Regions from separate parts of the Paenibacillus sp. TSA_86.1 genome, predicted to be linked through region 1. Evidence: a T-box and tRNA genes for the amino acid it is inferred to sense, from the RefSeq annotation. Region 1 holds a T-box; the other regions hold tRNA genes.
The links. The T-box of region 1 lies ahead of leuS (leucine--tRNA ligase). A T-box ahead of a tRNA ligase gene usually reads a tRNA of that ligase, here a tRNA-Leu.

Region 1 (7,396 bases):
CTTCCCCATAATTATGAAACTTAGTTAGTTGCTTACGGTCATCATCGTTTCCCGTGGAGGCTGGTAATTGTCGAGTCCACGGAATGTTACGCCTTTTTGCTGCATCATATTCGTTACTTTGCTGGTATCTTTGGGATACGAACGATGAAATACAATCTCAGTCACGCCGCTATTGGCCAGCATGTTCGCACATGTCCAGCAAGGCTCATCGGTTACATATACCGTGGAGCCTTCACGGTCAATACGATCTGTGAATAAAAGCAAATTCTGCTCCGCATGAATAGTACGAATGCAGCGCTGTTTTTTAACCATTTCCTCCTGGCCGTCCGTGACCACAAGCTCGTATTCTTCCGATATCATGCAGCCAGCCTCGGAACAATCCGCTACCCCCATTGGTGCACCATTGTAAGCAGTACCTAGCAACTTTTTCCCTTGAACCAGCACAGCCCCTACATGCCGGCGCGGACAACGGGAACGTGTGGAAACCATATAAGCGATGTCCATAAAATAAGTGTCCCAATCCTTGCGAAGCTCTACTGTACCCATACAGTCTTCTCCTCCCGCTTTGAAGCCATTTCTATCATGCTGTACTAGGGCGTGTTTGAAAACAACCTAGCGAATTTGTACATATGGAGCCATCTTCTCCAGCATCTTCATGCCTATGCCTTTCACCTTCGTAAGATCACTGACTTTGGCAAAAGGGCCACGGGCATTGCGATAATCCACAATGGCTTGAGCTTTTTTTTGCCCAATGCCTGGAAGTTCCGTAAGTTTGGAGACAGATGCCGTGTTCACATCAATCTTGCCATTGTCAGTCGTTTCAGATACAGGTGAACGATTCTCAACGGTCTGAACTTTTGGCTCAGGCAATGGATCACCTGACGTATTAACATTAACCTGGGACTCCTTATCCTTCGAGTCCCCCGCCTTAGCTGTAGCACCAGACTGCTGGTCACTCCCCTTACCTTCAGGCGGAGCAGTTACCTTCTCGACAACCGAATCAGCCGACTGTACCGCAGAAGAGTTCTGCTTACTTGTCGGCTGATTGGCGCCGAGCAGCATCGGTTCCCAGCCACTAGGTGGCTGTTCACTTTTGCCCGACCATAATATCAGTATACTTCCAACCACTGCTGCAGCAATGGACATCCCCTTATTCCATCTCATCTTCCACATCCCCCTCATATTCAAAATAGAAATCATTTCGAACACGGGCGGTGCTTCCGAACCGTTTCATACTATTACTTATACAAGTTACATATTTTCATGTCATGTGAACCAGACTCTCATGCATACAATTAAGGGAAGATACTGCGCCATTACCGTAAAGCATGAAAGGAGGCCTGAACCAATGAAGGTTGGATTTATCGGAACCGGCAGCATGGGCAGCCTGTTGATCTATGCCCTGATTCAATCCGGTGCACTCGAACCTCGTCAGATTGCAGCAAGCAATCGAACCCCTTCCAAAGTACGCCAGCTTTCCCTCCGTTACCCTGGGCTTCATGAATCGCAGAGCAACCGGGAAACCGTGATTCGCAGCAACATCATCTTCCTGTGCGTGAAGCCGCTGGAATTCAGACATGTCATTGATGACATCTTGCCTGTTGTGAATTCCAATCAAATAATCGTCTCGATCACCAGCCCCGTGCAGCTGCGCCATCTGGAATCTTCACTTCCTTGCAAAGTCTCCAAGGTTATCCCCAGCGTCACACATCAGGTCGGTAGCGGAGCAACACTGTTCATCCATGGCGAACGAATGACTGCCGAAGACCGCAATGTGCTGGAAGGCCTGATGAGCCATATCGGCAAACCCTATCAGGTGAACGAAGCCTGTACCCGGATCACATCCGACTTCTCCAGCTGTGGACCTGCGTTCATATCCTTCTTTTTGGAGCAATGGATCGAAAGCGCTGTTCGACTGACAGATATCCAACGCGCAGACGCTTGTGCCCTTGCCGGTGAGATGCTTCTAGGTACAGGCAAGCTGCTCACCGAGGGAGGTTATACTCCGCAAGAGCTTCAAGCGCGTGTCGCTGTACCTGGCGGAATAACCGCACAGGCACTTGCTCTGCTGAGAAATAACTTGAATGGCGTATTTGACAGCCTGATCCACACAACACATGAAAAATATGATGAAGATTTAGTCAAGCTGGATGAGGTGTTCCGTGCCAGTGAAATTAACCGGCGACAATATTAACCAGTTTGCCTGGAACGGCAATGACTTTGCGAATAGTCTTGCCTTCCAGCGCCTGTTTTACAGGTGCCAGTTCCATCGTATAATCCTGCATTCCCTGTGCATCCAGATCCTTCGCGATAGTCGCACGAGTTACAATTTTGCCATTCACTTGAACCACGATTTCAACTTCAGCATCTACCGTCATGGTCTCATCGTATTCAGGCCAAGCCACGTAAGAAATTCCACCCTCATATCCAAGACGACTCCACAGCTCTTCTGCCATATGTGGCGCGAGAGGTGACAGCAACTGAACAAAGTTCTCCATCGCTTCACGAGGCAATGTATCTGCTTTGTACGCGTCGTTGATGAAGATCATCAATTGGCTGATTGCTGTATTAAAGCGCAGATGCTCCAGATCTTCCGTTACTTTTTTGATCGTTTTGTGCGCTGTGCGTTTGAATTCATCGGTTCCACCGTCAGCCGTAATCTTCTCATTAATCATACCTGTATCTTCGTTAATGAACAGACGCCATACACGTGACAGGAAACGATGCATCCCCTCTACCCCGTTAGCGTTCCAAGGTTTAGTTGCTTCCAATGGCCCCATAAACATTTCATAGAGACGCAGTGTATCCGCACCGAATTCATTAACGATCTCATCCGGATTGATGACATTACCGCGAGATTTACTCATTTTTTCATTGTTGGTTCCCAAGATCATACCTTGGTTAACCAGCTTGTGGAACGGCTCCTTCGTGTGTACAACACCCAGATCGTACAGCACTTTGTGCCAGAAACGAGCATACAGCAAGTGAAGCACGGCGTGTTCTGCTCCACCGATGTACAGGTCAACTGGCAGCCATTGCTGCTGTTTCTCCTGTGAGATCAGTTCCTTGTCATTGTGCGGATCGATAAACCGCAGGTAATACCAGCAGCTTCCCGCCCATTGTGGCATGGTGTTCGTTTCGCGGCGAGCCTTCATGCCCGTCTCTGGATCAACCGTATTCACCCAGTCAGTAACGTTAGCCAGTGGTGATTCACCTGTACCTGAAGGTTTGATCTGGTCGATGTCAGGCAGCAGCAACGGCAATTGATCCTCTGGCACAGTCTTCATCGTTCCGTCTTCCAGATGCAGAATCGGAATCGGCTCTCCCCAATAACGTTGACGGCTGAACAGCCAGTCGCGCAGACGATAAGTTGTTTTCCCTTGTCCTTTGCCGTTCTCTTCGAGCCAAGCGATCATCTTCGCAGCAGCCTCTTCATTATTCAATCCGTTCAGGAATTCGGAGTTCACATGTGCGCCGTCGCCTGTATAAGCCTCTTTTGTCACATCTCCGCCTTCAATAACTTCGATGATATTCAGGTCAAACTGCTTCGCGAATTCCCAGTCTCGTGCATCGTGACCCGGAACAGCCATAACCGCTCCTGTACCGTAACCAGCCAGTACATAGTCTGCAATCCAGATCGGCAGCTTCGCTCCATTGACCGGATTAATTGCATATGCGCCTGTGAACACACCTGTTTTGTCTTTCGCCAAATCGGTACGTTCCAGATCACTCTTCCGCGAAGCCTGCTCCTGGTAAGCCTTGACTTCCCCGCGTTGTGCGTCGGACGTAATTGCATCCACCAGTTCATGCTCTGGAGCCAGAACGGCAAAGCTTGCACCGAACAATGTATCGGCACGGGTGGTGAATACTTTAATCACTTCTTCACGGCCTTCAATAGCAAAGACCACTTCAGCACCGGTTGATTTGCCAATCCAGTTGCGTTGCATGTCTTTGATGCTTTCCGACCAGTCCAGCTCTTCCAGATCTTCCAGCAGACGTTCTGCATATTCCGTAATTTTCAGTACCCATTGGCGCATCGGTTTACGAACAACCGGGTGGTTACCACGCTCACTTTTGCCATCAATAACCTCTTCGTTCGCCAGTACCGTACCCAAAGCTTCACACCAGTTCACTGGTACTTCATCAACATAGGCCAGACCTTTATTGTACAGCTGGATAAAAATCCACTGCGTCCATTTGTAATACTCAGGGTCTGTCGTACTGATCTCACGATCCCAGTCATACGAAAATCCAAGAGACTTGATCTGACGACGGAAGTTGTCTATGTTACGGAATGTAATATGACGCGGGTGCTCGCCCGTATCCAGTGCATGCTGTTCCGCAGGCAGACCGAAAGCGTCCCAACCCATCGGATGCAGTACATTGTATCCGCGCATACGTTTGTAACGAGATACGATGTCCGTTGCTGTATATCCTTCCGGGTGACCTACGTGCAGTCCTGAACCGGATGGATACGGGAACATATCCAATGCGTAAAACTTCGGTTTGGAAGGATCCTCACCTGTTTTAAACGTTTTATTCTCATCCCAAAATTGCTGCCAGTTTTTCTCCATCACTTGCGGCTGATAGCCGTGCTTCGGCTGGTGATTCTCACTCATCTATATTCCTCCTTCAGGTTATAAGCGCTTTTATAGCAACAAAAAAACCTCAGCATCCCGTAGCGTTTGCAGCGCTAGGGACGAGAGGTTGAATTCCCGTGGTACCACCCTAGTTAGCGGATGAACGTGCTTCGTCATCCACTCCCTTTAGACCTGTAACGGCGGTTAACCGATGCGGATTTCCATTCTCGTTCTACACATGCACATAAGGCATAGAACCATGTAATCACCGCATTTCTCCAAGGCGAGTTCGCAAAATACTGTCAATCGGCTCGCACCACCCGCCGACTCTCTGTCATGTACAGAAATCACTACTGATCCTCATCATCGAAATATGTATACAATATGGGGAACATTATATAAAAATGCAAGCCCAAAGTCAATATGACGCGTCACATTCATCCTTTTCAAATGACAAGTTTCTCCACACATCAACGCACCTGGGTGCTGTTCAGATTTTCCGAAAACGTATGATACCTTCCTCCAAATTATGAATCGTCGATTGAATATGCTCCTGATTATCATACTTACGGTAGTCACATTCAATCCGCAGTGCAAGGTCAAAATACAAATCGTACAGACTTCTCCGTTGCCTCTCATTCTCTGTCGTAATCGCCCGTCCATACCCTTTCAGAAATCCCGGAGTGTAGTTAAAGTGACTGAAATAATGCTCCATGAGCGGATCTCCCCATAACGAGCGTTCAAAATCAATAATTCCCGTAATCTGCGTATCCTGCACAAGCACATTGCCATCCCACAAATCCCAGCTGATCAGAACGGATTCGGTCACCTCATCCAGTGCATCCGATTTCTCCTCAATCAGACCCCTCAGCTCGCTGTAATCCATCCCGATGTCAACTTCAGCTTCCTCACCATCAGCAAGCATATCGTCCATCAACATCAAGAAAGCTTCTCTCCACGTCGCTCGTTGTCTGTCCTTTCCTGAAAAATAACCAAACTGCTCACCCTTAATCTCATTGATTCGCTTATTGTATCGGCCTAGCTGCTGCTCAACCCCTTCCTGCTCTTCGGCAGTAAACTGAGTTTTGGCCTGGTTATATGGCACTCCTGACATGTATTCCATAATAAAATACTGCGCCGGTGCGTATTGTAGCGAAGCATCATACACGAGCACCTGAGGTACAGGAACATCCTGTAGCTCGGCAACAAGTCGGAGCGCTTCCACTTCTGCCATCATCAGATCCTGTTCACAGCGCATCAGATTGGTCGCAGCCGAGGGCGCAATTTTAAGGACGACTTTTCGTCCGTCATCAAGCATGATTTTATACGCTTGGTTTGCCCAGCCTTCAATCATTTCCTCATAATCTTGAATGGTTGCAGCGAGATGTTGCCTGATAATCTGATCGAGCTGCTCTTTACACAGCCTTGTTTTATATGTACTTTCCATCTTGGTAATCCCTCCGTTACTAGATTAGGTTCAATACCCTTTTTAGAAAACGCTTTCTGCATTTAATTCATTATGTCTTTCTTTACTTCATGCGGCAATACCTTTGATCATATCTGTTGAAAAAAACTGCCCCTGGCAACATGTTACCATGCTGCTGAAGGACAGTTCCTGATCTAAATTAATCTAAATTATTAAGCATTACACATTATAATTTTCGTTAAACCTTTATTTTACGGCTACGTAGAACAACCGCTGTGCGCTCTCTCCAGCCTCTTCCCACTCAAAGTCGGCATACACCTTCACGTCCCGGAAGCCCGCTTTGCTTAACCCCAGCTTCATCCAGTCCGGATCATAAGCACGCTGCATATGAACCTCCTCAAACCGCTGATAGGTATCCTTACTGCCACCGTCTATTCGCGAGAAAATGCTCAAATGATGTTCAATTTCACACCGTTCCTGATCAAAATCACATGTCCAGATATATGAGACAGAGCGCTCATCCAACACAAAAGGCTGCTCCTCATCATAACGAATCAGTGTATTCGGATGATGCACATCAAACAGAAACGTACCTCCCGGCTTCAGCATCTCATACGTGCGTTCGAATGTACGAATTACATCTTCTGACTCCAGCAAATAATTCACACAATCGCAGAACGAAATGACCGAGTCTACCGGTTCCGGCACTCTCCATTCCCGCATATCCTGTTGCACCCAGCGCACACTGCCTTCCCGGTACAAACGATGTCCCTGGGATGTGGCTTCCATTTTGCTACGGGCAACAGACAGCATATCGGAGGAGAGATCAATCCCCGTCACTTCAAAGCCGGAGTTCACCAGCGGAATCGTGATCGAACCTGTTCCACAACCAAGCTCGACCACACTTTTGGGCATGCCATGCTGTTCCCAGGCTGTTCTTGCAAACCTTATCCAGTCCGGATAAGGCATATCTTCCATTAATTCATCGTAAACGTAGGCAAATTTCCGGTAAGACATGTCGGCACCGCACTTTCAATATCATTTTTCCATCGGATTGAATCAAAATCAAAGAAAAAGCAGGGCATCCGGTGTTTACCCAGTCTGGCCCTGCTTTACTTAAATCGGTGCACCACGCATCCGCTTCGCTTCAAGAGACATACTATACTTCGTACAGAATGAATGTATTTAACTTTAAATAAAAGATGAACCCCGTTATCGCAGGTTTACTTCTCTTCCTGCTCCTGTTTAGGAGCGGATTCGGACAGATACGTCCAGTTTTCCTTTTGTACCACCAGTCCATCTTTCATCAGCTTGCCCAAGGCACGCTTAAACGCCGATTTGCTGATGCCAAAACGTTGCTTGATAATATCCGGCGGTGTTGCATCCGAAT
Region 2 (7,396 bases), on a different contig from region 1:
GAGGATGCCGTTCACGCGCCATTTGAAGCGGACAAACAGATAACCCGTCATGGATGAGAAAAAAAGAATCAGGATCACCGAACCGACTGTAATCAGCAGCGAGTTCAAAAATCCGTCCAGAAAATTCATATTGTCAAATGCACTGACGTAGTTATCCAGTTGAATACCTGCTGGCAGTGATAAAGGATTCTCCACGAACTGCTGGGTCGATTTGAATGAGTTCATAATAATCAGCAAAAACGGTGTTAGAAACAGGAACAGCAAAACGTACAGCAGTATTTTTTTCAACGAGGGAAGATATTGGCGGCTTGACATCAGGATTCAACCTCCAATCTCTTGAGCAGGTACGATTGTGTCAGCGCAATGATAGCGACTACTGCAAAGAGCACTACAGCTTCCGCCTGACCAACCCCATACTGGTTGGACAAAAATGCCTTTTGCACGATATGGTAGGTCGCCAGCTCCGTGGAGTTAAACGGCCCTCCTTTGGTCAATGCAAGGTTGATATCATAGGTCAGAAATGAACGGGAAATTGAAATAAATACACAGATGACAATGGCCGGAATCGTAAGCGGCAGCATAATACGGCGAATCGTTGCCATACGGTTTGCTCCATCGATGCTGGCTGCCTCGAGTACATCATTCGGAACCCCGGCAAAGCCGGCAATATAGATGATCATTAAATAACCAATCAGTTGCCATGACGTAGTAATGACCAGTGCCCAAAAAGCAGTATCCGTGTTGGTTAACCAGGATGTCTCAAACCAGACCCAACCATACTTTTGCCCCAGATAAGGCAGTACCTGCGAAAATAATGTCTGCCACAGATATCCGAGAATAATGCCGCCAATCAGATTCGGTGTGAAAAAACCTGTACGAAGCCATTGCTCACCTCTACCCCCGCCGGTCAGGACAAGAGCGACAAAAAAAGCAGCAGCGTTAGCGATAATGACAGTGAAAAATACATATTTCAGGGTGAACCATAATTGAGTCCAGAACACACTATCTTGCCAGACCGCGATATAATTGGATATACCAATAAATGTGTTATCCCCGGTACGAACATCCCAATTGGTGAACGTAAGGTACAATCCAACGATAAACGGGATCACAACCACTGCGAGAAAAGCGATGACGGAAGGCGCTCCAAAGAGTAAGAAGGTTCCCGCGTTTCTCATCCGTATTTTTCTATCCATGTTGACCTCCTGTGTGTCCCTTGGCTTGGTAACGGCTTGATGAATGATTTAATGAACGATTGGAATAATGGAGGATGCGCCCCCTGTATGGATGCACATCCTCTTTCAAACGTTTATAATTCTATTTTCCCGCCTGACTAGCCCAGTAAGCTTGCACTTCCTCTGCCAGTCCTTTCCGATCAATAACACCTGCCAAATATTTCTGCATCGATGCGCCAGTCTTTGCCCAGTAATCCTGTGGTAAATAGTTAATCACACTGATATTCAACACCTTTCCTTGGTCTACGTACTGGTTCACCGCTTCGGATAAAATGTTACTGCTTTTCACTTTGACATCTTTATATGGCAGCGCCAGACCCATCTGTCCGACAATCGCCTCCTGCCCTTCGTCACTCGTTACCATCCATTGAATAAATGCTTTGGCCGCAGCCTGCTGAGCTTCCGTAGAACCTGAATTATCGATTGCAATGAGTTTGGGCTCACTGTACGCCACTTGTGTATTTCCGTAATCTTCGGGATTGTTGCTGACCGGAACTGGGATAATGCCGAACTCTTTGTCCCGACCTTCCAGACTGCCAATCACAGCCCAGTTCCAGTCACCCATGAAATAAAAAGCAGCTTCTCCTTTAGCAAAATCTGTACTGTCTTTGGTGTAATCTGCCACCAGCGGATCTTTGCTGCGTGCATTATATTTTTTCAGCAGATCGAACGTATCAATCAATCCGTTAAATGCAGCATTGTCCGTGAGCTTCGCAGTTCCATTTTCCAAGTCCTTCACGAATTTACGATTGTCTTCCACGTTGCTCGATTGAAGAGAATAGGTCAGTCCCAGATAATGCGCTCCAAGTGACCAGTCTGCACCATGTAGCATGACAGGTGCTTTGCCAGCAGCCTCTACTTTTTTGAAAACAGCTTCCAGATCATCACGAGTTTTAATGCTGTTCGGATCAAAAGAGCCACCCATCGCGTCATCTACAACCCGTTTGTTGTATAAAAGACCGTATCCTTGTGCTGTCCAAGGGATACCCAGAAATTGACCATCCAGCAGGGCTCCGTCTACAGCACCAGGTTTCGTTAAGCCTTCATATGTTGCCTTTTCGGAATCCATATTAAGAAATTTGTCTTTATATTGCAGAATCGTACCTGCATCCAGATTTGCAATCGTTGCGGGATTGCCAGATGCAAGCAGAGATTGAAATTTCTCCAGCTGCGCTCCACCAATCGGGGTAGGGATTAGCTCAATGGTTACCTCCGGATGTAGCTCATGATACGTTTTGAACAACTTTTCAAAGACGCCGTTTACTTCAGCCGAAGTGTTGAAAAAGGTTAATTTCACCTCTTTTGAAGCCTCACCGGCCTGCTTGTCAGAACCCTGCGATGAAGAATTCGTTGTTTTTCCTGAGGAACAGGCGGTGATGATTAACATCAGTAACAATACGCTAACAAACGGTACCCATATCTTTTTCATTTCTCAACTTCCCCCCTGATGTTCGTTATGAATGCGCATACATTTTGAATACAGCTTTATCATAATGGCGATATTCTGACATGTCAACCGGTTGACATAAATTTTACAGAAGCTTATTTTCCTATGAAAATAGTATTCATGTCATAAAAATATAAAAAATTACAAAGAACTGCAATATATCGGGTATTTTTCACAGGAATAATATAGTAGAATTTACAAAACAAAACTTTTCCTTGTTATCCAATCATCTATTAGATGCATCTTGATCGAGAGGATGTGATGCCCGCCCTATTCGAAGTTATGCCGAGGAATTTATTTTTCTTGTCCATGCTTTCGCAAGTCACTTATATTGAGGAGAGTGTACACATTGAAGATGAATCTCAAATTTAAAAAATCAGTCAACATTTTGTTAGCCTGCTTAACTGCTCTGCCACTGATGTTAACTCCAACGAACGTATCCGCGGCGAGTGACGCCAACATCAACTTATCCTCACAGAAACAAGTAATCCGTGGTTTCGGCGGCATTAACCATCCCGTCTGGATTGGCGACTTAACGGCGGCACAACGTGAAACCGCTTTCGGAAATGATCAGAACCAACTGGGATTCTCCGTGCTCCGAATCTGGGTTGACCCGGATCGGAATAACTGGTCTCGTGAATTGGCTACAGCCAAACGTGCGATTGAAAAAGGAGCTATCGTCTTTGCATCACCTTGGAACCCTCCAAGCAGTATGGTTGAGACGTTTAATCGAAACGGTGATACCAATGCAAAACGATTACGGTATGACAAATACGCTGCTTACGCGCAACATCTGAATGATTTTGTAACTTATATGAAAAATAACGGTGTAAACCTGTATTCCATTTCCGTTCAAAACGAGCCGGATTATGCTCATGACTGGACTTGGTGGACGCCGCAAGAGATTCTTCGTTTCATGAAAGAAAACGCAGGTAGCATTCAAGGTGCCAAAGTCATGGCTCCAGAATCCTTCCAATACCTCAAAAACATATCTGACCCGATTCTGAATGATCCACAAGCGCTTGCTAACATGGACATTCTGGGAGCACATTTGTATGGAACACAGTTCAGCAACTTTGCCTACCCTCTTTTCAAACAAAAGGGAGCCGGCAAAGAGCTCTGGATGACTGAGGTGTATTATCCAAACAGTGACAACAATTCGGCTGATCGCTGGCCAGAAGCATTGGATATCTCCTACCACATGCACAATGCAATGGTTGAAGGCGATTTCCAAGCCTATGTATGGTGGTACATCCGCAGATCATATGGACCAATGAAAGAAGATGGTACGATCAGTAAACGTGGTTATAACATGGCCCACTTCTCCAAATTCATACGCCCAGGCTATGTCAGAGTTGATGCTTCCAAAAATCCGGACACAAACACTTTCGTATCTGCATACAAAGGCAACAACCGAGTGGTTATCGTAGCCATTAACCGTGGTACCTCTGCGGTTAGCCAAAAGTTCGTGCTGCAGAATGGCAATGCCTCCACGGTGTCTTCTTGGGTGACAGACGCCAATCGGAACTTGGCAAGTCAATCCGCAATCAATGTATCTAACCGAGCCTTTACTGCACAGCTTCCAGCGCGCAGTGTAACCACTTTTGTAGCTAACCTCACAGGTACAAACCGTATTTCGGAAGAGGACATTGCCTCCGAGTTTGAAATTGAACTTCCATTGACGGATATGGAGACTAACGTTGACACTGACGTTACGCCTGCTGTTGAACCCGTGAATCAGTAAAATACAAACCAAGCCCTCAATTCCTTACATGCTCATGTGGCACGTAAGGAATCGGGGGCTTTTCTTCAAGAGAAGTATTCCAGAATCAATTCGAATAAAAAAAGGTTCCTTCAGAAGTTAATCTGAGGAACCTTTTTATTCGATGCGGTCGAGAGGACTCGAACCTCCACGGGGGGTTAGCCCACACGGACCTGAACCGTGCGCGTCTGCCAATTCCGCCACGACCGCATATATTTTGTCTCTCCAATTATTATCGGCGACAAGAAATAATATATCACGCGTGCTTTGACCTGTCAATACATAAAAATAAACAAATACGTGCGAACCGAATACGTAGTCGGTTCGCACCCCTTGGGCTTGCCTGTGATGAAGCTATACATAACCGTTGGTGATGTGTTATTCACTACTGTCCAGAAAAGATCTTTTACAGCTTGGACGGCCAGTTGCCGTACCATGCATAACCGCCTCTTCTTTCCTTTTCAATATCACTCAGCTTATATTTCACGACGCCATCACGTCCAACAAAGATAGGTTTGTCCGTACCGAGTTCATAGAAACGCGCCCAGATCGGTGATGCACTCGAATCAGCAATGATTCGGCTGTCCCCGTTCCCACGCTCATACCGATATCCTGTAATTTTCACTTTGTTAAACCAAGCTTCGGCACCTTTGATGGATGCAGTGATTCTCGAATTAGCCGATCTTGTTTTCAGAAACTTCACAATATTAACACTTTCACCTGCCGTCAGTGACGGCACTTCATAGATTCTCGCTCCTGCAGGTCTCAGTGAACTGGAATCATGCTGCTGTCCCCAAGCCGTTAACTTCCCACCGGATACCACCTGGGTGTTCAGGATGGCGTCCACTCCTTTAGAAACCGCATTTTTACTACGATTTGCGAGTGAACTGTCGATAAAGGAAAAGTTCCCCTTACGTGCTGCGACTTCATCGAGCATGTACATCACATTAATCATTGCATCATCATTATAAGTAATATGTTTATGATAACCGGAACTTTGATAGACTTGTGGCCAGCCGCCATTGGAATATTGCATGTTAAGCAAAAAATTAATGCCTTTGATTGCAGCAGCCGAGTATCGCTGGTCATTTGTTTTCTTGAATTCAGTTGCAAGTCTTCTAATTTCTGAATATGTAGCTTTATTATCAATTGTTGACTTAGCCCATTCACCTGACGTCTGACTATAATCTTTTCTCCAGCCACCATCCGGGCGCTGATTTTTCAAAATATCGGACAAACTCGCTGTTGTACCAGAGGCATCTGCCGCCGATACGGTTGGTGCAGGAAGAACGGCCATTCCCGCGACGGAAAACACCATTGAACATGCCAGTACAAATGTTACTAATTTTTTTGCTTTCACTCAATAACACTCTCCCCAATTCACAAATTTGATTACTCCCTCATAATAATTCCAATGAAAACAATTTAAATACAAATTTTGTATTTAATAATTGTATGATATGCAATAAACAAACATTTGTCAATATATGCAACATCCTATATGTATTTTCTTTAATTTAACATAAAGGAGTACCCTTTTAGCTCTTGACAAGCTTGTTTAATATCCACACTTGTCTCCCATGAAACACTAATGACTTTTTTGTAATCTTTTCAGCCCTTTTTAAACATAATTATGACTAAAAACGATAATTCCGCTAACATTGACGTTAAAAGAAGGGCTTTAAATAGGTTTGACAATTACGTATTTATGCAATATAGTTTCAAATAGTTACAAAAACTTAATTATTCATTTGCCGAGTTTCAGGATTGAAAACGGGGGAACCATTTTGGGTGAATTATTCTTATACATAGGAAATATAGGGAACCTTCTACCGAACCCTTAGCTAACTCCGTAGGCATCGAAGGGAGAACATTGATTTTGAAAAAACTGATTATTTCCATTTTTGGAGCTGCTGTACTATTTACATCCGGAGCAACAAGCACAGAGGCAAGTACAATTAATACAATGGTTAACAATATGACAGGCATCCCGTATAAGTGGGGCGGCACAACCATGGCTGGCTTCGATTGTTCCGGGTTTATGAGATATCTTTTTAACAAATACAGCATTGAATTGCCACGCACGTCGCAACAACAAGCCAAAGCAGGAACTCCGATATCCAAAGCGAGCATTCGTACAGGAGACCTGGTATTTTTCAACACAACGGGCAGAGGCATCTCACATACAGGCGTTTACATTGGCGGAGGTCAATTTGCTCATGCTTCCACTAGCAAAGGTATCAGCATCACCAAGTTGTCTAACCCTTATTTCAATGATCGTTATGTGACAGCAAGACGCGTTACAGGTCAATTTATGTATAACAAAATGTTGGGTAAAATCTAAGAAACCATTCCGATCTACATCCACATAAGCAGTTACAATAAAAGGGAGGCTCCGGTTTAAACCGGAACCTCCTTTTTATTGTAACATCGTAAGACTACTGCAGCGCCTTCTGCACCCTCATTGCTCCCTGTGACAGAGCATGTCCGCCGCCCACTGCACCAGCGACAGCTACGGTCTCCATGATCTCCTGATCGGTCGCGCCCTTGGAACGTGCCTCTTCTACATGATAGAACGTGCAGACTTCATTATTAGCAAACAAACCGATACCTAGCGCAATTAACTGCTTGGTCTTGGCATCAAGCACACCCGGCTGGAAGCACTCACCCGTGAACTCATGATATGATTTCACCACATCGGGGAGAACATCGCTTAATGCGCCAATCTGATCCTTATACGCATGAACTTTATCATTCATCAATGTCATGACTTGCAGCACACCCTCTCGGCTGTAAACACAGCGATTATTTCCACTGTACCTATCTTCCCACGCCTGTGTCGCAATTATGCCCAGCCTTGATGGTAATTCCAAACATTCGGTGTTGAAAATATTCTCTTTGGAGAAGATTTCCGGTCACGTGAATCCGTTATTTATTCACTTAAAACACTTT
Region 3 (7,396 bases), on a different contig from region 1:
ATTGTGACAGTTCAACTGCCTTGCTGAACATGCGGATTTATTATTTCAGATTTGTGCACTTTTACGCTGGCCTGTTATGAATAGAACCGTAAATATATTAGGGACTCAGGGGCACAAACAGCATAATATCAGCAAAAACAACACAAAAGTTCTAAAGACCTAAGAATAGGTGATTAGAACTAAATAATTTGTAATCCCGTACAATTCATTCCATCTTTTTTAGTGAATCATTGTAATCTAGGAATATACTAGGATGCGAATAGCTAGAGGTCTAGTTCATAGTTCCCTCTTTCATGTAGAATGACGCACAAGCGGTTTTGAAACCAGTAAATGCGGCACTTGAAAGTACCCCTTTATTTATTGTAGTATTTGGTTAAAAAAATCGGAGGAAATATGCCTAATCAACCAGAACAACATTCCATCCAGGCGTGGTCTCTGATCAACCGTAAATATTTGGGAAAAGGTGTCCGTGTTAAACGGTTCCGCAAACCGACACGCTGTCAAATCCGCAATCGCGTTCTTCTTGCCGTGCTGATGGCCAATGATATTAAATTGTCTCAGCTCGCTGAAGACCTCTCGATCTCCTCACGCAGTGTAAGCGCGTGGGTGTATGAAGGGCGAATACCCGGCAGTACCAATCTGGACAAGACTTGTCAGTTGCTTGGCTACCCGCGACATATTCTTTTTAATGAAGAGGTTGTGCGCAATAGTCCTGTGATCTGTCAACCTGAGCCTTCCCGCTTCATGAAGCGGACGGTAACCCGCTCTCCGGTGAGTAACCGTATTTTGACTGGCTTATGTATGGTCCATGATTTGTCGGTGACAGATGTCAGCCACTGGATCGGGGTTCATCCCGGCACTTTCCGCAAATGGCTGCATCAGGGAACGCTGCCTTCTGCCGCGTTTCAGGAACAAGCGGAACAATTTTTCCGCATCCCGAAGACCATTCTGTTCGCAGATGTCATTCTTAAAGATCGTCGTAATCACTAACATAGCGAACAGCCAAAAGGCTCTGCGCTCCCTGATCGGGGCCAGAGCCTTTTTTAGATGCATACGTTTTGGTTCATGCATAATTTACCTGTAAATACCACAAAATGAAACCGTCACATTCATCTTGGAAGCAGGTGAACGAAATGAAGTCATCGAAACATCTGGGGATCTCCCTCGGCTTTCTTGCAGGGACCACCTTTGGCAGCGGGATTGCTTTTCTATTCCGTTTTGCCCCCCTTCCGTTGATGCTCTGCGTTACCATGTGCGGCTTGGCTGGCATACTGTGCGGTTTGCTGACCACCACTATATGGAACAGTCGTGTTCAGGAGCGTTAATATCATAAAAAGCCGTCATGTGAAGTCCCTATGTTATAGGTAACGAAAAGCCCCGCGTTCTTCTCATCTCTCTCTAGCTCAAAGAAAAGAGAAATGAAAAGAGAAATGAAAAAAAGGCTTGTACCGTGCCTACAAGGCAAGTACAAACCTTTTTTCTTTTTTGATGCGGTCGAGAGGACTCGAACCTCCACGGGGGGTTAGCCCACACGGACCTGAACCGTGCGCGTCTGCCAATTCCGCCACGACCGCATAATATGTATCTTCTCATCATCAATGAAAAGCATAACCGGTGAAACAATTCCTTGTTTTTCCGTAATTCAGAGTATACATGTTCCAATTTTATAATGCAACAACTTTTTCCACCCTGTCTTTAGGGACATATGTCCTTTTTTCTCAGACCCCAACTGCTTATGTTATAGAATAGAAATCCTCACATTGATAACGAATGTAACTAGGGACAGGAAGGAGCCTTTCATTTGCAGAATTCAAAACTATGCTTTATTGGAGCCGGCTTCCATGCCTCGACGAATATTTACCCTGCAGCGATCGAGGCAGGTGCAACCATCCAGGCTGTAGCCACACGGAATCTCGAACGTTCTCAGGCCGCTCTGCTGCAATTCGGCAGTTCAGGTCAAGCCTATGACCACGCCCCTCAGATGTTGGAGCAGGAAGCGTGCGATGGAGTCGTCGTGGTTGCCCAGCCTGCAGATCAAACCAGACTTGCTCTGGACGTGATTGAGGCCGGTCACAACGTCTATGTGGACAAACCACTCGGCTGGAATGCAGAAGAAGCCACAAAGGTAGCTGAAGCAGCAGATCAGGCCGGTGTTATAGTCATGGTCGGTTTTATGAAACGCTATGCTCCGATCTATCAGAAACTCAAAACAATCATTGATGGGGGAACACTAGGTAAAGTACGTTCGTTCCAGATGAAATTTGCCGTAGACAGCACTCCTTTTTGCGAAAATGAAGAACAGTTTATCAAGCTGGCTGCTATACATATGGTCGATCTGATGCGTTATCTGTTTGGGGAAGCCATACAAGTAACCGGAACCACCGTACGAGATGGAAAATATATTAACCAGAGCATCTCCCTCATTTTTGATCATGGTGTGACGGGCAGTGCTTATTTTACAGGTATGAGTGCATGGTCACGAGAGAGCGAAAGTGTGTTGGTTACCTTTGAACACGGATTTGCACTAGCCGATGAAATCAATAAACTCACGGTACATAAATCCCGGCAAGGAGATCAGCTTCCCTGGAAGTCTCTTGAGGAACACGATGCGGTATATACGCCTTCTGGCACGCCAATGTCCGGTGCATACAGGGATCTTTATTTGCGTGGTTTCGTAGGCGAAATGAAACACTTTATGGCCTGTTGTCAGACGGGTACCGTTCCGCTCTCCAGTGCTCGCGACAATGTTGGCACCATGGCTTTATGTGACCGAATCTTGTCATCATTCATTTGAAACAAATAGATAAAAAAAACAGAAACAGACCCTGTTCATAAGGGTCTGTTTCTGTTTTTCTGTGCTACTCTTCTGCTTTTTCCACCGTCTGAATGACAACGGTTCGATTGCGTCCTTCTTCTTTTGCCAGATATAACGCATTATCGGCCAGATGGAACAGTTCGGATTCCGAACGGGAATGCATTGGAAACTCTGCTATACCGGCCGAGATCGTAACCGATCGGTCAACAGCCAGTACACTTTCTTCAACCGAAATCCGAATTCGCTCAGCTGTCTCATAAGCCATCTTCGAATCGTAATTCCGCAGCAAAACAACAAACTCTTCCCCGCCAAATCGGAAACAAATATCCTCAGATCTTACAGATATCTGAATTAGCTTGGCGATCTGTTTTAACACCTCGTCCCCAGCAGAATGACCGTAAGTATCATTAATCAACTTAAAGCGGTCTATATCGAGAACAATGATGGCAAACAGATTCTCATCTTGAATCCATTCCTGGATCACCTCTTCAAAGGTTCTACGGTTATTCAAACCGGTCAACACGTCGGTTCTCGCATCATATACCAGCTGATCTGTCTTGTTTCTAAAACTTGCCATTGCTCCAAGCATCGTTCGTGTGAGCAGATCTGCTTCCCTGTTCCAATGCGGTTTCACAACAGGCAGCTCCACTCGCCCTTTGTCCACTTGCTGCACAAGATCAGCCAGAAATACAAATGGATGCACGAGTTTGCGAGCAACTCTTAACACAATCAGAGTCAACAATATAAATGGTACTGCTATGTATAGCAGCAATAGTCCGATCTGGCGATTTAACTGATCATAGACAACTTGAGTCGGGGATACGATAACAACTCCCCAGTTGGTTGCTGGAACTTTGTAATACCCTGCAAGCGTATTAACCCCATCCAGATTCGTATATTGCTCTTGTCCTGTCTGATTTTTTATCAGTTTCTGAACCACTGTGTTTTCACTTATATCTCTTCCGATCCGGTTGACATTGGGATGAAAAAGCAAAGTCCCCTTATGGTCAACAATAAAAAAGTACGTTCCATTGCTGGTCTTCAGTTGACTTCCAAATGACAAATCGAGTATATTATTTTCCTGCAAATATATACTTCCACTAATCATGCCTTTGAATTCCCCCTCCGGATCAACAATCGGTTCACTGAGAAAAACAATTCTGCGCTTCGTTCGCGGAGTCAAATAGGCATCCGATATGTATGAGGTTCTTGATTTAATCGCTGTTTTGGCCGCTTCGGAGCTAACGTGTTTACCAACACTGACCTGAGAATAAGGTGACATCGATAGTACAAGCCCTGTCTTGTCAGCCAGTACTATAGCATTAAAATAATCACTGCTATTATGGATCAAATCGAGCGTAGTATTAAGTTTCTCCTTGTCATTGTAATCGACATCTTTAAAATGCGCCGCACCGTACTTTAAACTTTTTTGCATCGATTCAAATAGTGAGTTTAGCGTTTGACTCATCTGTACCGCACTTGCATAGTTAACGGTAAGGGTATTGTTAATAAGAGTTTGTTTCTGGGTGGTATACGAAGTAATCACCATAATTGTAAGTGTCATCAGGACAGAGATTGTAACGAACCCACCAAGTAATGCAGTAAGACTAACCTTTTTGAATTTCTTGACTTTTCTGCGTAATCTGGAACATATTTTATTTGCAATCATGTTTGCTTCCCCCGGATTTTCATAAAAAGGCATACCTGTACCATCATATAATAAAGTTGTTAAGAAACAATGAAGAGAACGAAGTATCTTAACATTTATTTATGGGATTGACGAATTCATGACAAATTCATGCCTACAGGGGGAAGACGCTAATCTCACTTCGTTTGCTTACCCTTCAATGATATGGCCTTCTTCCAGATTTTCTTCCACAAAACCTGCCATAAGCCGTACCCGAACATCAATCGGACGATGGCTGCCCATCAGAATACGATTCTGGACAACATTTGGCTCTGCCGGGAGCGCAAAAGCACGTATATAAGGGAACGCTGTTCCAAGCGTTGTAAAGATTGCATTCACAAGTTTGTCGTTGCCTGAGCGTCCGAACACATTAAGCAGCACTGCACCATTTGCATCCAGCTTGTCTTTCACCATGCTAAAAAAAGAACGGTTCGTAAACTGTTCCGGCGTTCCCGTTGCTGTAAATGCATCAATAACGATGTAATCATATGTTCCTGCCTGCTCCCGTTCCAACAGCTCTCGGCCATCACCAACCAACACCGATGAGCTTTTATATCCGAAAAAGTGTTGGCTTATTTCCACAACCTCCGCGTCCAGCTCCGCCACCTTGACTTGTCGATCTGACAGATATGCAGGAATTGTACCAATGCCCTGCCCCACCACGAATACATGATTGAAATGCGGATCATTTTGTTCCATCAGATGTAACATAGCCCGCGGATACTCCAGTACAATTCTCGAAGGCTCTTCCAGATCCATTGCACCCTGAACCGCATCATTCGAGAACTGTAATACACGGAAGTGCCCCTTCTCCCCATAAAGCCTTTTGGTCTCATATACAGTCAACTCATGCTGTTCACTTTTATTCCGGTATAATACTCTCAACTTCCTGCTCCCTTCGGGTAAATAAAACGAACCTGTACAATCAGTATTACAGGCCAATGGCCTCGTGTAATGCCTGTACATAAGCAACGCCAAGATTGGAAAGAGACGTACTTTTATGACTAATCCACCCTACATTAATCGATTCCTCGCATTCGAGCGGAACCGGTATGATCTCGTTGCCGTTCAGATCGGCGCTAAGCACCCCTGTCGATATGGTATACCCGTTCAGACCAATAAGCAGATTAAATAACGTTGCCCGGTCGTTCACCTGAATGCTTTTGGGATGTGATAGTGTACTTAGAATCTCTTCCGAAAAATGAAACGAATTATACTCTCCTTGGTCAAAGGACAGGTAAGGATAATCTTGAAGCTGCTCGATGGCGACAGACTCCTGCTTGGCGAGAGGATTGTTAACACTGATGAAGATATGGGGTTTCGCTGTAAACAGGCTTGTAAACACAAGACCCGCATCCTTCAACAATTTGTTGATGACTTTGGCGTTGAACTCATTTAGATAGAGAATGCCGATCTCACTGCGAAGACTTTTCACATCCTGAATGATCTCATACGTTTTGGTCTCGCGCAGGGCCAGTTCATATTCATCCTGACCATGCTGCTGAACAAGCCGTACGAATGCATTCACCGCAAATGCGTAGTGCTGGGTGGATACCGAAAAATGCTGCGGAGACGGCTTGGCATTCAGATACCGATTCTCCAACAGTTCAGCCTGCTCCACGACCTGACGCGCATAACTTAGGAACTCGACCCCTTCTTTGGAGAGGGTAATACCTTTATTTGTACGTTCAAAAATGGTAATGCGAAGCGTCTTCTCCAGATCACGAATCGCGTTAGACAAGCTGGGCTGAGAGATAAAAAGCCGTTTGGCAGCTTCGTTCATCGAGCCGTGCGTGGCAACCTCTATTACGTATTTAAGCTGTTGTAATGTCATGACGTATCCCCTTTTTTTCTCATCCATGGTAAACCGCACAGCTCACATTCCCTCATGAAAATGTGTTCTTTTTGGTTAGTCCCGTCAGCAAATGCTCTCCTGTAATCGGAAAATTTTCAGGAAACATGCTGCGCTTTTCAAGCTTCTCCTGAATAAAATCCACGACCTGTTGCATGGAGGCAATCTGTTCCTCTACCTTTTTCTGATAATTAATCAGCATCTCCCGTTCTTCCGGGAAATCGTTCAAATCCGATTCGAGTGACATCCTTAGAAACGGCTTCATTTCCTCCAGAGACATACCTGTTTTCTTCATACATGTGATCAGACTCATCGTCTGGATATCTTGCTCGGAATAGACACGATGACTACTAGCTTTTCGCTCCGCGCGGGGAAGCAAACCAATCTTCTCATAATAACGAATGGTATCTTTGGATAATCCCGACCGTTCTGATGTCTCGTGAATGGAGAACATAGTTGGAGCACTCATCCTTACCCCTCCCGTATACATAGCTCTCTCTATCATATAACTTGGAGCTGACTCCAAGTCAAGCCAAAATTCTCCCCCTTGACTTGGAGTCAGCTCCAACTTGTAGAATAACCTCTCCTGCAGATGAATCGGCAAAATCAACTGATCTATTCAGGCATACCGATTGATTCTGACATGACATGAAACCATTTGGAGGTTATGATGATGAACCACGCTAACCCGCTTCGCACAGCCGTAATTACAGGCTCCACCTCAGGAATTGGTCTGGAGCTTACACGAAAACTTCTAACAGAACAATGGCAGATCATCGGCCTTAATCGCTCCCCTTTTCCTGTAGATGATACCGAAATCGAGGCTGCGTTAAGCTCGAGGCAGTTAATATCTGTTCAAGCTAATCTGACGAATTATAGCAGCCTTCGTTCTGCGCTTGAGCAGGTTCGTTTACAGACGAATGCAATCGACGTCCTGTTCAACAATGCGGGAGGCAGCGCATCCACCCTTCAATATTCGGATCAGGGGCATGAGCTGCACTTTGAACTTCAAACTGTGGTTCCTTATATCATTTACCGGGAG
Region 4 (7,396 bases), on a different contig from region 1:
CAGGACATACAGATGTGTGTACGATCAACCGGAAGGGTGCTGAAGGGAACAGGGAACTGTCACTGAAAGGTGTGCCGGTCAAAAAAGGCAAGGATCGGGATGAGTGGCCTATGGCAATGTGTGCAGAAGGCGGCAAGGGTGCGGATATCCAGTACATTACGCCAAAAGATAATCGCGGTGCAGGCTCATGGGTAGGCAATCAACTAAGTACATATCCGGATGGAACCCGTGTTAAATTTGTCGTGAAATAACACGGGATATAGCAATGGAAGGATACAGAGGATATTTATTTTTGACTATGGTAAGTATAAAAAAATAGGCAGTATAAGAAAAACCAGACGTTAGTGACGTCTGGTTTTTAAATATAAGTTGGCTTTAGTAGAAAACGTAGATTTCCTACATATAGCTTATCTTTATCGATCAGCGTACATATCCCTGTTCTCCATGTTCACAATCTACGAAAGTAACTGAAAATGCAGCATGACAAGTTCAATGTCTATACAAGTTGCATGGTGCCCAGATGGTGAGAGCGAAGGGTTAAAAGACGAGTGACATGTTCGACTTCATCAAACGGAATCCATACATTTCCCTGAACGGTGCGCAAGGAGAGAATGGAGCTGTCTGCTGAACGCTCCGGAAAGCCGGTTACGGTCTGTCCGCTTGTATTCCGAACCAGAATCTGTTGATTACGCCGAATGGCAATTTCTACCTCTTTTTTCATAAGTCATTGCTCCTGATTATAAGATGTTTATCAGTGTGTCGAAGTTTTCAATGGTTAATTTGTCTTCTTTATCTAGTCTATCAGAACTAGGTATAGATTTCCAGTAGAGAAATGATCAAGCTGTTCTAGGTGAATTGACTTAGCGAGTGGGAATGGCGTTACTGAGAATATGCTGCGGGGTTATATAAGGTATGAGGAAGAGGAGGGGAACCACATGTCAAAACTGTTTGTTGGGCTTGCTCGTTCGGAGCACGAGGCAATTATCCTGTTGAATGCGTTGAAGAAGGAAGGTATCCCAGATCAATATTTGGGGGCGGTAGCCAAGGAACAGATCGATCTGGAGATGATCAGCGAGAAGACGGGGTTACCCAAGCCGCTGAAAGGTGCTGGAACGGATGGAGCGTTTGGAGCGGTGAAAGGCATATTAGCCGGGCTGGGTAAACGAATGAATCAAACCGCATCGATCGGAAAAGCGGTGCGTAGATTAGCTGGTAATGAGATTGGAAGTGAGACCGATGATCTGGTCTTAACGCTGACAGAAACAGGCATTCCGGAAGAGGATGCACGCCATTATGAGGACTGGCTGCTGCAAGGTCACATTCTGGTCATTGTGGAATGTAGCGAGGAGCAAGCGGCGCGTGTGAAGCCCATTTTGCTTTTTTAGTTTAATTTAAGGCTGATTTTAGGTTCCTTTAATGTTGGGGAGGTATTCTTATCTCACACCTCCCTTAATATAGATGGTTTACCGGAAGTCCGGGACCGCAACTCGGACTTTCTAGGCACTGTGAGCTTATGCTTGCAGTGCCTGTTTCATTTTTTGAGAAAAGGGTTGCATTATTAATTGGTTCATGGTAAGATATTTCTTGTCGCCAAGAAAATAATACATACGCCGGGGTGGCGGAATTGGCAGACGCACAGGACTTAAAATCCTGCGGTAGGTGACTACCGTACCGGTTCGATCCCGGTCCTCGGCATCTTAAAGAAAAGATCACATTTGACTTGTTTAACAAGTCAAATGTGATCTTTTCTTTTGTTTTGAAATGTAAAAATGTGTATGATCATTAAATAGATTGTCAATAGGAACAAGAACATGGTCTTTAAGTGTTTTGGATTACGGAAGAAGAATGGCTTATTATATGTAAAAATTCGTTGATTAGATAAGTTCAACCGTTGCGAAGAGAACGATTACTGCTAGTTAAGCAAAATAGAGGGAAATAGATATCTCCCTCTAAGGATACCGGGGGTGTCTAGCGACATTATCGATTGGAATGATCCGTTACTCTTTTACGCATTCCAGCTAAACCTAGTAACCCGAGTAGGCCCAGCCATCCCCAGTCCATACCATTATCGTTATCCGTTGAATTTGCCCTTACACTGTTTGGTTGATAATTAGAGCTGTTGTTTTGGTAGGTGTTAATACTTCGTCCATCTTGGGTTGCTTCATTTACACTGTGAGCAGAGGCAGGTACAGCCAATGCACCTAATAAACAAATGGATACAACAAAAGTTGTTATTTGCTTCTTCATGAAATTTCCCTCCTGTATGTGTGTAAAGTTAATATCTCCAAAAGTCACATCCTTATTCCATCGGTATTTTATTACTTTTGAATATGTTGTTTATGATCATGGAACTATACTTTTGGTGGGAAATAAAATATGAAGGAGCTGTTATGATGGGAATATTAAGTGGTAATCCAAAAAATGAACCTATGCATTATGGTGAAATCTTCAGCGTTTGGCAATGTTCAATGGTCGCGAAAGGTGCTCTTTCCTTTTACCAAGCATTTTTAAATCATGCAGGAGATAAAGATTTGAAAAAAACATTGGAGGCATTGATTGATCAAGCTAAACTTGAGATTAAAGAGTGTGATACACTCCTCACTGATAACGGAATTGCTCCAACGCCAGTTTTACCAGAAAGACCGCCCGTAAAACTGGAAGACATTCCTGTTGGTGCAAGGTTTACAGATCCTGAGATAGCTGCAAAAATTGCGTCTGATACTTCGATGGGATTGGTTGCTTGTAGTCAAGTTATGGGCCAATCCATTAGAGAAGACATTGGAGCCTTATTTGCGAAATATCACGTTACCAAAACCGCTTTAGGCCTTCGTATTCTCCAGATGAGTAAAGAAAAAGGGTGGCTTATTCCTCCTCCTCTTCAAGTGAAAAGACCCGAAGCTGTGGAGGCTTAAAGATTAATAAGAATCCCTGCTGACAAAAAAAGTTAGCAGGGATTCTTATGTTTTAAAATCTATTGTGGTGCTGAATTAACAAGAAACCTCATATTCTTTACAGGTCACTTCTCTCTAGCTGCTCGGTCTTTCCTCCCCGCTGGGTCAGCGAGGAGGAAAGATAATATTTTTTGTAATGTAGGGTGACATGATTTATTGAGATTTTAGAGACATATATACAGGAAGCAACTTGAGCCGGACCATAACTGCTACTAAGTATTCGCACTGCGTGCTGGGAGCTGCACGCAGTGCGAAATATAATTGGTTATGTTGGATTTATAGAGAATTTCCCATCTCTTAATTATCCTTTCGGCATAAGGCATTGGGCTTTTTTTCTAGTTCTTAAATTTTTTTAAACCATTTCAAGTAAATTATTAGATTGTTATGGTTTTTAAATGTCTATGATAGTAATTCCAGATTACTCCAACTTGTCCTCTCCTGCGTAAGTTCATAAACACAATCCCCACATAATACATATCAGAAAGCGGATTCGACCTTCCTTTTATGAAGAGAGGTCACAATGGTGTATACTATCGATAGGCATATATTACCTTTCCCTTGCTGAGGGATTAAGTTCCTCAAGGGAACTATACAAACCAACACAACAATTGAATGGACGGAGGACTCAAGTTTATGTTGAAACAGCTTAAGCCATATAAGGTGTTACAAGAGCGTAGAATCGAAGAACTGAAATCCGATGCGTACCTGCTGGAACATCTAAAATCGGGTGCTCACATCGTAGTGCTGTCCAATAGCGATGACAACAAGGTGTTCAACATCGGTTTTCGCACACCTCCCGAAGATGATACAGGGGTAGCTCATATTCTGGAACACTCCGTGCTTTGCGGATCAAAAAAGTTTCCGGCCAAAGATTCTTTTGTGGAGCTGCTCAAGGGTTCACTCAATACATTCCTCAACGCGATGACGTATCCTGACAAAACCGTCTACCCGGTTGCGAGTCGCAACGATCATGACTTCCATAACTTGATGGATGTGTATCTGGATGCGGTATTAAATACGAATATTTATGAGAATGAAAAAATATTTCTGCAAGAGGGCTGGAATTACAATCTGACTTCTGCGGATGATGAACTGACATACAACGGCGTGGTGTATAACGAGATGAAAGGGGCCTTTTCTTCGCCGGAGCGGATGGTAAGACGAGAGGTTTTGAACTCTCTTTTCCCGGATACAACATACTCCTGTGAGTCTGGCGGATTCCCGGAGGCCATTCTGGATCTGACCTATGAAGGACTGCTCGATTTTCACAAACGGTACTATCATCCGTCTAACAGTTACATCTATCTATACGGAGATATGGACATGGAAGAGAAGCTGCAATGGCTGGATGAAAACTACCTGAACAACTATGATCGTATGGAGATCGACTCCGAGATCAAGTTGCAACCCGCATTCCCAGCACGGGTGGATACGGTAAAGTCGTATTCTGCGGGAAGCACGGAATCCGAAGTGGACAACAGCTTCTTGACCTATAATGCGGTGATTGGCACAAGTCTGGACAAGGAATTAAACATTGCCTTTCAGATTCTGTTATATGCATTGCTCAATGCGCCGGGAGCTGTGCTGAAGCAAGCCTTGCTGGATAAAGGTATTGCTAAGGACGTTTACGGCTCCTATGATGACAGCTTGTATCAACCCTTGTTCACTGTGGGACTTAAGAAGAGCAACTTGTCCAGCAAGGATGAATTCCTTGAAACGATCCAAGAAGTGCTGAAGCGTGTTGTCAAAGAAGGTTTTGACCCGAAAGCATTGCTTGCCGGCATTAACTCGTACGAGTTCAATCATCGGGAAGCGGACTTCGGCCGTATGCCGAAAGGGTTGATCTACGGATTCTCCTCGCTACAAAGCTGGTTGTATGATAAAGAGGCGCCTTTCACACATCTGGAGGCGAATGATGTATTTGCAGAACTTCGCACCAAAATGAAGCAGGGCTATTTCGAACAGCTCATCGAGAAGTATCTTTTACAAAATACACATACGTCATTTGTTGCGTTGACCCCGGACAAAGGCTTGAACGCACGCAAGGAAGAAGCGCTGAAATCACGTCTGAAGTCGATACAGGCCGGACTTAGTCCGGAAGAAGTGCAAGACATGATTAAGCGTACTGAAGCGCTTGCCGAATACCAGAACACACCTTCCACCAAGGAACAGCAGCAAGTGATTCCAACGTTGTCGATTGAGGATATTGATACGAAGGCATCGAAGCTTCACCAGACCTTGAACAACTTGGATGGTACAACGATTCTGCATCATAATTTGTATACCAATGGCATTGGTTATTTGAAACTGTTATTTGATATCAAGGAAGTGCCGCGCCGTCTGTTGCCTTATGTGGGATTGTTGAAAAGTGTGCTCGGATACGTAGACACCCAAAATTACTCGTTTAACGAGTTATCGAATGAAATTCATATCCATTCCGGCGGAATCAATAGCGGGGTTGGTTCTTATGTGAATGCACACCAGCCTCAAGATTTCAAAGCAACGTTTGAGTTTACGGCGAAAGTGCTTTATGACAAACTCGGATTTGCTCTTGATATGATGAAGGAAATTGTATTTACGTCCCGTTTTGACAACTCCAAGCGGCTTTTCGAGATTATTTCTCAGGTCAAAGGTAACTTGCAGCGCAATCTGATCAACAGTGGTCATTCTGCGGGGGTTGCCAGATCGTCCTCGAAACATTCGGCCGTTGCCGATTTCAGAGAATCCGTTAGCGGAATTGCGTACTATCAGTGGCTTGAGGACGTACAGGCAAACTTTGATGCGAAAAAAGAACAGCTGTCCTCCAGCCTGCAAGAGCTGATGGGTTATATATTCAGACCGGAGAACCTGCTTGTCAGTTACACTGCGGACGAGAAAGGATACGAAGGTCTGGAAGAACAGGTGTCCGACCTGAAAGCCAAACTGTTTACACATGAAGTTGCGAAGGAAGCCTTCACGTTTACGCCTGCAACACATAACGAAGGTTTCCGCTCTTCATCAGAGGTTCAGTATGTGGTTCAAACCGGGAACTATATCGACAAAGGTTACGCCTATACTGGCTCATTACGTGTATTACAAGGCATCTTGTCACTGGATTACCTGTGGAACAATATCCGTGCCAAAGGTGGTGCTTACGGCTGTATGTCCGGGTTCAGACGGAACGGAGACAGTTATCTGGCCTCTTATCGCGATCCGAATCTGGATAAAACCTACAAGGTATACGAGGAGATTCCGCAATATCTGACCGATTTCCGTGCAGATGAACGGGAGATGACACGGTATATCATCGGTGCGATTCAGGATCTGGATACGCCAAGAACCCCGTACAGTGAAGGATCATTCTCGCTGGAATGTTACTTGTCCCATGTGACGGAGGCTGATCTGCAGAAGGAACGGGATGAGGTGCTTGCCACGAAGGAGAGCGATATTATCGGCTTTGCCGGATTGATCTCTGCGATTCTGGAGCAGAAGCAACGCTGCGTCATTGGAAACGAGCATAAGGTCGAGGAGCAGAAGCATCAGTTCGATGAAACGCTGGATTTGATCAAACATTAAAAGCGGTAAGCAGTGTGAAACTTGCTCAATAAACGTTAACAAATGAATCTAATAAACCAACACAAGAGACACTTGCATGGGGCTGGGTTGTACAGCTTCCGCAAGTGTCTTTTTTATGCAAGGGCCACCGATCACGTTACCGCAAGCATGTTGTAAATTTTGAGCGTACGCAGATCTTCTTTGGATATTTTTAGCTCATTGTAGAGCTCTGGCGTTTCGGGTAGCGGTGTGCGGGAGAAGAGCATTTTTAGCGCAATGGGCATGAAGGGTCTGAACGAGACTCCGGCCATCAGTCCCCATTTTTTCTCCGATTCCTGGAACGACGCCAAAATATTAATATACAGATTCTCCAGCGGCGTGGCCTGATTTTTCAGAATCAATGTGGTCAGCGTATCGTAATGCTCCGTGTGACCCCAGTACATATTTTCACATTCCTGATAATTCTCAAAGTCCTTCACATTCATATACATCACCGTGCGATAGCGGTTAGCATCCGATTGAGCCATCATATCAATAACGCAGCGAATAAGACTATTGTTCCGACCGTCGTAGAAGTACGAATAGAAGCGGGTTGAGTTTTTGAAAAAGCTGGACTGAACCGTATTCATCAGCGGAGACGCATGCCTCGGTTCTTTGTAAAGGAGCTGCTCCACCTGGATGTTCAGCGCATCCGCAATCTGGTGCAGTGTGACGAGATCCAGTGTAATATCGCCGCTTTCATATTTGGAAAGCGTACCTTTACTCTTGAAAATCTGGTCTGCCAGCTGTTGTACGGTGAGCCCGCGCCATTTGCGGAAGTTTTTTATTTTTTTGCCCACTTCCTGGTTGATGTTGTTCATTGGGGTGCTCCTTATCCGGTTGAAGTAACATAAGTGTTTCGTGAGAATAGA

Region 2: it has a tRNA-Leu gene. The T-box ahead of leuS (leucine--tRNA ligase) is inferred to sense a tRNA for this amino acid. The anticodon was not compared.
Region 3: it has a tRNA-Leu gene. The T-box ahead of leuS (leucine--tRNA ligase) is inferred to sense a tRNA for this amino acid. The anticodon was not compared.
Region 4: it has a tRNA-Leu gene. The T-box ahead of leuS (leucine--tRNA ligase) is inferred to sense a tRNA for this amino acid. The anticodon was not compared.

Annotation. Positions count from the first base shown of each region.
Region 1 is NZ_JBQZGE010000003.1:445,253-452,648, reverse strand. Features, by position in the region: gene ACUTVW_RS10975 (deoxycytidylate deaminase) at 25-546, opposite strand; gene ACUTVW_RS10970 (ComEA family DNA-binding protein) at 613-1,164, opposite strand; gene comER (late competence protein ComER) at 1,349-2,194, shown strand; gene leuS (leucine--tRNA ligase) at 2,175-4,619, opposite strand; T-box leader at 4,693-4,956, opposite strand; gene ACUTVW_RS10955 (phosphotransferase family protein) at 5,071-6,027, opposite strand; gene ACUTVW_RS10950 (class I SAM-dependent DNA methyltransferase) at 6,253-7,023, opposite strand; gene ACUTVW_RS10945 (CvfB family protein) at 7,230-7,396, opposite strand, start outside.
Region 2 is NZ_JBQZGE010000001.1:1,079,007-1,086,402, reverse strand. Features, by position in the region: gene ACUTVW_RS05060 (carbohydrate ABC transporter permease) at 1-315, opposite strand, end outside; gene ACUTVW_RS05055 (carbohydrate ABC transporter permease) at 315-1,196, opposite strand; gene ACUTVW_RS05050 (ABC transporter substrate-binding protein) at 1,318-2,664, opposite strand; gene ACUTVW_RS05045 (glucuronoxylanase) at 3,038-4,426, shown strand; tRNA gene ACUTVW_RS05040 (tRNA-Leu) at 4,570-4,654, opposite strand; gene pelA (pectate lyase) at 4,851-5,804, opposite strand; cyclic di-AMP (ydaO/yuaA leader) riboswitch at 6,187-6,318, shown strand; gene ACUTVW_RS05030 (C40 family peptidase) at 6,324-6,788, shown strand; gene ACUTVW_RS05025 (carboxymuconolactone decarboxylase family protein) at 6,883-7,212, opposite strand; gene ACUTVW_RS05020 (hypothetical protein) at 7,377-7,396, opposite strand, start outside.
Region 3 is NZ_JBQZGE010000001.1:995,495-1,002,890, reverse strand. Features, by position in the region: gene ACUTVW_RS04625 (helix-turn-helix domain-containing protein) at 394-990, shown strand; gene ACUTVW_RS04620 (hypothetical protein) at 1,134-1,325, shown strand; tRNA gene ACUTVW_RS04615 (tRNA-Leu) at 1,490-1,574, opposite strand; gene ACUTVW_RS04610 (Gfo/Idh/MocA family oxidoreductase) at 1,802-2,794, shown strand; gene ACUTVW_RS04605 (sensor domain-containing diguanylate cyclase) at 2,859-4,484, opposite strand; gene ACUTVW_RS04600 (spermidine synthase) at 4,653-5,387, opposite strand; gene ACUTVW_RS04595 (LysR family transcriptional regulator) at 5,434-6,336, opposite strand; gene ACUTVW_RS04590 (MerR family transcriptional regulator) at 6,389-6,823, opposite strand; gene ACUTVW_RS04585 (SDR family NAD(P)-dependent oxidoreductase) at 7,022-7,396, shown strand, end outside.
Region 4 is NZ_JBQZGE010000008.1:111,780-119,175, forward strand. Features, by position in the region: gene ACUTVW_RS16875 (NucA/NucB deoxyribonuclease domain-containing protein) at 1-251, shown strand, start outside; gene ACUTVW_RS16880 (hypothetical protein) at 497-721, opposite strand; gene ACUTVW_RS16885 (hypothetical protein) at 936-1,385, shown strand; tRNA gene ACUTVW_RS16890 (tRNA-Leu) at 1,610-1,695, shown strand; gene ACUTVW_RS16895 (WGxxGxxG family protein) at 1,978-2,247, opposite strand; gene ACUTVW_RS16900 (DUF3231 family protein) at 2,394-2,912, shown strand; gene ACUTVW_RS16905 (insulinase family protein) at 3,585-6,506, shown strand; gene ACUTVW_RS16910 (helix-turn-helix domain-containing protein) at 6,638-7,345, opposite strand.